DNA from 2 places in the Lawsonibacter sp. JLR.KK007 genome. Region 1 is predicted to be linked to the other one. Evidence: riboswitches for the same ligand, from Rfam matches in the RefSeq annotation. Region 1 holds a riboswitch; the other holds the start of a gene.
The links. Region 1 has a riboswitch for FMN ahead of VV088_RS13445 (ECF transporter S component). Riboswitches for the same ligand answer to the same signal wherever they lie in the genome.

Region 1 (4,263 bases):
ACTCCACCGCCGCGTCGAAGGACTCGCAGCCTATCCCCGGAGCCTCCGAATTGCCCTGGGGCAGGTCCCCGGTGCTGCTGTCCGCCGGCGCGCCGGACTCCGGCGCCCATTCGCCGGAGGGGAACTCCGCCGGGGGGAACAAGCTGTCCTCCGTCTCGTCCCCAGAGGGGCCGCTGGGCGCGCTGGAGGCGGGGCTGGACCCTCCGCAGCTCCCGGCCGGGGCGGTGGAGCTGCCGCCCCCCATGCCAAAATGGCTCACTCCGTAGCCCAGGACCAGCACCACCGCAAAGCTGGCCGCCCAGCCCAGCCAGACCCCGTAATTGCGTCCAGACCGGGGACGGCGGTACTCCTCCGCCTCCTGGATCAGATCGTCGTCCAGCAGGCCCATGGCGTCTAACAGATGTTCTGCCTTCATACCGCGACCCCCTCCCGCTCCAGCTCCTGCTTCAACCGGGTCCGCATCCGGTGGAGCCTGGATTTCGTCTGTCCCACGCTCAGGCCGAACCGGTCCGCCAGACCGTTCAGCGGCTCCAGATAAAAATACCGCCGGACGAACAGCGCCCGATCCTCTGCCGGGTATGTTCGGAGAAAGGCGGAGATGATGGCCGCCGTCTCGCTGGCCTCCAGGTTCTCGTCGGGGCGGCGGTGGTCGGGCAGGCAGTCCTCCAGCTCGTGGAGGGCCACCTCCACCTGACTGCCGCCCCGCTTGGCCGCCTTCAGCCGCCGCCGCCGGTCCAGAGACAGGTTCCGGGTCAGCTTGCCGAAGAAGGCGGACAAGATCCCGGGCCGCTGAGGCGGCATGGCGTTCCAGGCCCGGAGCCAGGTGTCGTTGACACACTCCTCTGCGTCTTCCTCCCGGTCCAGGATGCGCCGGGCAATGGTGTGGCAGTAGGGACCATATTTCGCCTCGCTCTCCGCGATGGCCTGCTGGGACCGGGCCCAGTACAGATCGATGATCTTACCATCCTCCATATTGATATGCCTCCTTTTGCTCTAAGCCTCCCTTCGCAGCGGGAGGTGGTATTCGCAACGCCAATGACGGAGGGTTGTCCCCGATCGCAATGTATCTGGTACGATTCAGAGAAATCCTCCCCAGCTCCGCCAGGGTCCTTTTGCGAAGGGGGCCGTTGTCTACCTATACAGACGCAAAACCCGCGCCGAAGGGTTCGCCCCCGGTGCGGGTTTTTGAAAAATTTTATGCCAGCGGCTCAAAGTCGGAGGCGGGGTGCTTGCACAGGGGGCAGATATAGTCGGCAGGCAGCTCGTCCCCCTCGTAGACATAGCCGCACACCTTGCACACCCACCGTTTCTTCTCGCTGGGGGCGGCGGAGGCCCCGGGCTTGGGTTTGATGTGGGCCTGGTAGTAGGCGTAGGTGGCGCTGGGGACGGAGGAGATCACCCCGCCGTCCAGTACGTCGGCCAGGAACAGGGTGTGGGTGCCCAGGTCGGTTGCGGAGACAACCTTGCAGCTCAGCCAGGCGTTGGTCCCCTGGGTGACGCAGCAGATGCCGTCCGCGTCCCTGCTGGTGTGGTCCTCAAAGCCGGCGAATTTGTCCACATCCCGGCCCGACTGGAAACCGAACCGCTGGAACAGGTCGAATTTGGCCTCCTCCGACAGGATGGAGACGGTGAATCGGCCCGTCTCCTTGACCATGTCGTGGGTGTAGTTGCTCTTGTTCACCGCGATGACAATGCGGTTGGGGTCGGTGGTCACCTGGATGGCGGTGTTGGTGATGCAGCCGTTGTCCTTGTCCCCTTGGCGGGCGGACAGCACAAACAGACCATAGCTCAGGGAATACATAACCTTGTTGTCCATAAAAGCTCCTCCTTATTTTGTAGTTTGATGGCTATGGGACCAGTTTACCATAGTCTGTCCGAAAAGTCCAGAAATAAAACAGGAATCAGTCCCGGGCAATCCGCTCCCCGTATGGGACGACCGGCTTGTACAGCAGCAGGGCGCCCGCCGTGTTCAGGCCCCCCTTGAGCAGGTTGAAGGGCAGAAAAACCGGGAGCAGCAGCTCTGCCGCCGCCTGCCGGGAACAGCCCATGTAGACCGGCGCGATCAGGTAATTCCAGAGGAGCATCATCACGACCATGCACCCCCAGCCGCACAGGAGCCCGCCGGCCGCGCCCGCGAAGGTCCGTCTCCTCCGGTAGATCAGAGCGGCGGTACACGCGAAGGAGCAGCTGGAGATCACATTCATCAAAAATCCCAGCACGCCGTTTTCGCTGACCGTCAGCAGCTCCGCGAAGGAGACGGTCACGGCGGCGGCACAGGCGGCGGACGGCCCGAAGATCAGCCCGCTGACCGCAAGCACAATGTCCTTGGGGTCGTACTTCAGGAAAAGCACCAGAGGGACCCGTCCCACGGCGGCGGCCCCGTAGGCCAGGGCGCAGAGCATCGCGGCGGCTGTCAGCTTTTTTGTACTGTGTTTCATAGAAAAACCTCCCGAAAAAAATGGACCCCTGAAGGCACGAATGCCCTTCAGAGGCCGATCATTTCGGTGTATGTATAAGGTCAACAGAGCAGCGTTCCGGACGGGCGAAAAAAGTGCGGAAGCCAGCTGTTACGCTGACCGGTTCCATACACCTTCTTCAAATCCAGACTATACTGTCGGTTTTGGAGTTGCACCAAATCAGCGCCTGCGCGCTCGCGGACTGTACCGCCGATCGGGAATTGCACCCTGCCCTGAAGACATTTCATGATTCAGTTGTCTATTTTAGTATAGCATAGAAGAACGCGGTTGTCAACCGCCCTCCGGCTTCCACAAAATTTTGGTTGACATTGTAGACCAACTGTGTTATGATTGGTCTACAATGTAAACCAAAGGAGGGTTTCCTCATGGACGGCATCAACCTGACCAACAGCGAATGGTACGTTTTGGACTGCCTGTGGGAGCGGTCCCCCCAGACGGTGATGGAACTGGTGGGGGCGCTGGGCGAGCGGCTGGGCTGGGCCAAGAGCACCACCATCACCACCCTGCGGCGGATGGAGGACAAGGGTCTGGTCCGCTGCACCGTGGAGGGCCGCGCCAAGCACTACTCCCCCAACCTTCAGCGGGAACAGGCCGTCCAGGGGGAGACCCGTTCCTTCCTGGACAAGGTCTACCGGGGCAGCGTGGGGCTGATGATGTCCGCTCTGGCGGAGAACAAGGCCCTGTCCAAGGCGGAGATCGACGAGCTGTACGAAATTCTGCGCAAAGCAGAGGAGGGACAGAGATGAAATTATTGACAGAATGGGCGGTCACCTCCGGCGTTCTGATTCTGATCGTGCTGGCGGCGCGGTGTTTGCTCAAGGGCCGGCTGTCCGCCCGGTGCCGCTACGCCCTGTGGGGGGTAGTCCTCCTGCGGCTGCTGGTGCCCTTCCAGGTGGAGCTGCCCGCCCCGGTTTCCGACGCTCTGCCGGTGCTGGCCTCCAATCTGGCCCTGGAGGTGGGGCAGTGGGAGGAGCCCTCCATCCCCCTGCTCTCCCAGGGGAGCAAGCCCGTTGCCGAGTTCAATCTTGACATCGAAACCACACTGGAGCCGGGGGATATCATATCCTACTCAGACGGAGCGGGCTGTCTGCGGCGAGATGGGGAGACAATTACCTGGTACCGCTATATCCTGTCCCCGGAACAGATTGTTCTTGCCCTGTGGCTGGCGGGGGCGGGGCTGACGGGAGCGGCTATTCTGCTTTCTAACCTGGGTTTTTCCCTGAGGCTGAGAAAGCGGCGGGAGCGGTTGGAGGGTTTGGACGCCCCCATCCCCGTCTATACGGCGGTGGGCCTGCCCTCCCCCTGCCTGGCCGGGGTGCTCCGGCCCGCTGTCTATGTGACCCCCGGGGCGGCGGAGGATGAGACCGCCCTGCGCCACATCCTGGCCCACGAGCTGACCCACTATGCACACAAGGACCACCTCTGGTCCCTGCTGCGGTGCTTGGCTCTGGCCCTCCACTGGTACAACCCCCTGGTGTGGCTGGCGGTGGCGCTGTCCAAGCAGGACGGCGAGCTGGCCTGCGACGAGGGAGCGGTGGCCCGGCTGGGGGAGGGGGAGCGTATCCCCTATGGCCGTACCCTGGTGGATATGGTGGCGGCACGGTCCCCGCGGCCCCGTGACCTGCTGTCCTGCTCCACCGCCATGACGGGCGGGAAGAAGTCCATCCAGCAGCGGGTGGCCGCCCTGGTGAAGAAGCCGGAGACAGTGAAGACCGCCCTGTTCGCCGTGATTGCTGTCGTCGCTCTGTCTGCTGTGTTCGTCTTTGCGGAGCGGGAGGAGCCGGTT
Region 2 (4,263 bases), on a different contig from region 1:
GGCATCCAGATCTTCGACGTGGAGCTGGAGCGGAAGGGACAGAGCGGCGGTGGAGTCAGCGTAGTGCTCTATCTGCATTTGCCAAAAAGCCAGTCCCACACCAAACTGCTGGCCAATCTGTCCTACAGCCCGGACGTGCGGGCCATCGACGAGATATAGGAGGCGGGGATATGCTGCACGAATTGGATTTTTTGCGGGGGATGGGCCTGTCCGGCGTTGTCTTCCGGGTGGCGCTGGCGCTGTTGTGCGGCGGCGTGATCGGCATCGAGCGGGCGGAGAAGCGCCGGCCCGCCGGCTTCCGCACCCATATCCTGATCTGTCTGGGGGCGGCCATCGCCGCCATGACCAGCGTGCATTTGTTTGTGACGATGCACTATTATCTGGACGTGGCCCGCATGGGGGCCGGAGTGGTGTCCGGCATCGGTTTTATCGGCGCGGGCACCATCATGGTGACCCGGCGGCGGCGGGTGAAGGGCCTGACCACCGCGGCGGGGCTGTGGGTGGTGGCGATTGTGGGCCTGTGCTGCGGCTTCGGGTTTTACGAGGGGGCGGTGTATACCACCATCCTGGTGCTGGTGGCAGAGGTGTTTTTCTCCAAACTGGAGTACCGTCTGCTCCGGAGCAACCGGGAGATCGGCGTGTATGTGGAGTATACCAAGCCCTCCTGCCTGGAGGAGGTGGTGGACCGGTGCCATATGCTGGGCGTGAAGATTGTAGACCTGGAGATCAACCGGAAAAACGACGAGACCGGGGCGTCCTGCGCTGTTCTGGCCCTCAGCTCCCGGCAGGGAGCGGGGCGGGAGGAGATCTTCCAGGCCCTGACCAGCGTGGACGATGTGCTGGCCGTGGTGGAGACGTAAGGGATATCCAGGAGCAGCACTTACAGAGAAGTGAAACCGCCTCCCATCGCAGAGGGAGGCGGTATTTGCAAAGCTGGTTCGGATCTGGTATAATGGCACTGCAGAGATAAAAACACAGGGCGGTAGGTAGTCCGTCCGCGGGCCGCGCTCCCGTCAGTAACCTTCCCTCCCGGGTCGTCCATTCTCTGACACACAATCAGGGAGGAAACTGAATATGGACCGACATGCAAGCAGCTTTACCGTGCTGTTCCAGCCGCCCTTCTGGGTGGGGATCGCGGAGCGGTGGGACGAGTCAGGGTATTCGGCGGCCAGAGCCGTCTTTGGAGCCGAACCCACCGACGCCCAGCTCTATGAGTGGATCGAAACGGAGTGGCACAGGCTGCGGTTCAGCCCGGCGGCGGAGGGGGAGCGCCCTGCTCCGGAGCACAGGAATCCCAAACGGGTCCAGCGGGAGGCCCGTGCGGCCACCGGGGAGCGGGGCGTCAGCACCCGGGCCCAGGAGGCTCTAAGCCGTCAGCGGGAGCAGGAGGGACTGGCCCGGAAACGGGACGTCCAAAGCCGCCGGGAGCAGGAGCGGCAGGAAAAGTACCTCCTGCGCCAGCAAAAAAAGCGCGCAAAAAAGCGGGGCAGGTGAAAACCTGTCCCGCTTTTGGTGAGAGAGGAGGAGGACTGCTTCCGGTTTATTTGCCGGCGCCGTGGAGGATAGGGGAGAGGGGCTTGTAGACCAGGAAACACAGGGCGGCAGTGAGCAGCCCTTTGAGCAGGGTGAAGGGGGCGTTGAAGATAATCAGGCACTCCAGAAGGCCGTTGACGCCGGGGCGGATCGCCTGATACGCGGCGATGATCTTGTCGATTGCCATGAACTTGGTGTAGACAGGGTAGGAGATGAAGTAGTTGCAGGGGATGGAGAGCAGAGCCATCACCGCCGCCCCGGCCAGCGCGCCGATGAGGGCGCTCTTCCGGGACTTCTTGTAGTGGTAGATCACCCCGGCGGTAAAGGAGAAGGCGGCGCCCAGGATGAAATTGCACAGCTCGCCGGCGTAGGCGGTGGAGGTGCCCTTGATGATGACCTTGAGCAGGTTCTTCAGGAAGGTGACGGTCACGCCGTACCAGGGCCCCAGGGAGAAGGCGGCCAGCAGCTCGGGCAGGTCAGCGATGTCCATTTTGATGAAGGCGGGGATCAGGAAGGGGATGGGGAAGTCGAAGATGTTCAGGACGCAGGCCACCGCCGAGAGCATAGCGGTGACGGTGATGGCCCGGGTGGAGATGGCGCGTCTGGAATGGGAGACAGTGGCGGGATTGGACATAAAAAACACTCCTTTTTTGTATTTGACCGCTGAAAGACCATGTCTTCCAGGTGTCAAAACAAACAAGGAGGCGTGCTTGCGCGCACCAAAACGGCGCGTGTTTTGTTTCACACACATCTTCTTCCATCCGGACTGTAACCGTTGGTCCCGGAGTTTCACCGGGTCAGCGGACACGTTTCCGTGTCCGGTCGCGGACTTTACCGCCAGTGGGGAATTTCACCCCGCCCTGAAGACATCGTATCCAGTTGTCTGCTCTATTATACGACAGCGGCGGAGAAAATGCAACCCCTAATTTTCGCCGGACGGGCAAATTGTGGACAATTTGAAAAAGTTTGACTTACCCTCTATGCAAACGGTAAAAAATATATTAAAATAGAGGCAAGAAAACGAACAGGAGGGGTAGTTCATGGATCAGCCCAAGTATAAACGCGTGCTGCTGAAAATCAGCGGCGAAGCCCTGGCAGGAGAGGCTTCCCGGGGGTTGGACTTCCAGGTGATCGGCCGGGTCTGCGACGTGATCAAACGCTGTGTGGACCGTGGGGTCCAGGTGGGCGTTGTGGTAGGCGGCGGCAACTTCTGGCGGGGTGTGAAGGACGGCGGCGGAGCCATGGAGCGGGTCCGGGCCGATCATATGGGTATGCTGGCCACCGCCATCAACGCCTTGGCCGTGGCCGACGTGCTGGAGCAGAAGGGGGTGGAGGTCCGGGTACAGACCGCCATCGGGATGCAGGCCGTGGCCGAGCCCTACATCCGCTCCAAGGCCATCCGCCATCTGGAGAAGGGCCGCGTGGTCATTTTCGGCTGCGGCACCGGCAATCCTTTCTTCTCCACCGACACCGCCGCCGTTCTCCGGGCCGCCGAGATCGACGCGGACGTCATCCTCCTGGCCAAGAACATCGACGGCGTCTACTCCGCCGACCCCAAGCTGGACCCCACCGCCACGAAGTACGACGCCATTTCCTACGACGACGTTTTGGCTCAGCACCTGAAGGTGATGGACTCCACCGCCACATCGCTGTCGATGGACAACAAGATCCCGGTGCTCCTCTTCGCACTCAAGGACCCGGAAAACATCTACCGCGCGGTGATGGGCGAGACCATTGGGACCATTGTGGGATAAAAACAAGAAAGGAAGTAATGACCATGAGCCCTGAGATCGTAAGCTATGATGAGAGAATGCAGAAGACCATTGAGGTGGTTAAATCCAATTTCGCCGCCGTCCGGGCGGGCCGGGCCAACGCCGGCGTGCTGGACCGGATCATGGTGGAGTATTACGGCGCTCCCACGCCGCTGAACCAGGTGGCCAACATCGGTTCCCCCGATCCCCGGACCCTGACCATCCAGCCCTACGACATGTCCCTGCTGAAGGCCATTGAGAAGGCCATCCAGACCTCCGACCTGGGCATCAACCCCCAGAACGACGGCCGGGTCCTCCGTCTGGCCTTCCCCCAGCTCACCGAGGAGCGCCGCAAGGAGCTGACCAAGCAGGTGCGCAAGTACGGCGAGGAGGGCAAGGTGGCCCTGCGGAACATTCGCCGGGACGCCATGGATGACATCAAGAAGAAGACCAAAAAGTCCGAGCTGACCGAGGACGACCAGAAGAAGCTGGAGAAGGAGCTTCAGGACATGACCGACAAGCGGTGCAAGGACATCGACGACCTGACCGCCAAGAAGGAAAAGGAACTGATGGCGGTGTAACTGCAGACAGCGGGCCGGTGAGGACACCGGCCCGTTTCCCGGCATAGAAACATGAAAAAGGAGCGACCGCCCATGGCCCTCTTTTCCAAAAAAATGGCAGCGCAGACCGAGGTGGACTTCTCCCGTCTGCCCCGGCACATCGCCATCATTATGGACGGCAACGGCCGCTGGGCCAAGAAGCGGGGCCTGCCCCGAACGGCAGGTCATGCGGCGGGAGCGGAGACCTTCCGCACCATTGCCACCTACTGCAAGGACATCGGCCTGGACTACCTCACCGTCTATGCGTTCTCCTCAGAAAACTGGAAGCGGCCGGAGGAGGAGGTGGGAGCCATTATGGGCCTGCTGAAAAAGTACCTGCTGGAGGCCATCGCCCAGATGGAGCGGGACCGGGTGAAGAT

Region 2: linked by a shared signal. The riboswitch ahead of VV088_RS03485 (ECF transporter S component) and the one ahead of VV088_RS13445 (ECF transporter S component) in region 1 are both predicted to bind FMN.

Annotation. Positions count from the first base shown of each region.
Region 1 covers NZ_JAYWSY010000002.1:723,000-727,262, forward strand. The annotation lists gene VV088_RS13430 (hypothetical protein) at 1-415, opposite strand, end outside; gene VV088_RS13435 (RNA polymerase sigma factor) at 412-972, opposite strand; gene VV088_RS13440 (flavin reductase) at 1,196-1,816, opposite strand; gene VV088_RS13445 (ECF transporter S component) at 1,902-2,438, opposite strand; FMN riboswitch at 2,585-2,701, opposite strand; gene VV088_RS13450 (BlaI/MecI/CopY family transcriptional regulator) at 2,843-3,223, shown strand; gene VV088_RS13455 (M56 family metallopeptidase) at 3,220-4,263, shown strand, end outside.
Region 2 covers NZ_JAYWSY010000001.1:598,041-602,303, forward strand. The annotation lists gene VV088_RS03470 (MgtC/SapB family protein) at 1-159, shown strand, start outside; gene VV088_RS03475 (MgtC/SapB family protein) at 171-860, shown strand; gene VV088_RS03480 (YjdF family protein) at 1,075-1,494, shown strand; gene VV088_RS03485 (ECF transporter S component) at 1,541-2,167, opposite strand; FMN riboswitch at 2,279-2,405, opposite strand; gene pyrH (UMP kinase) at 2,574-3,287, shown strand; gene frr (ribosome recycling factor) at 3,311-3,865, shown strand; gene VV088_RS03500 (isoprenyl transferase) at 3,938-4,263, shown strand, end outside.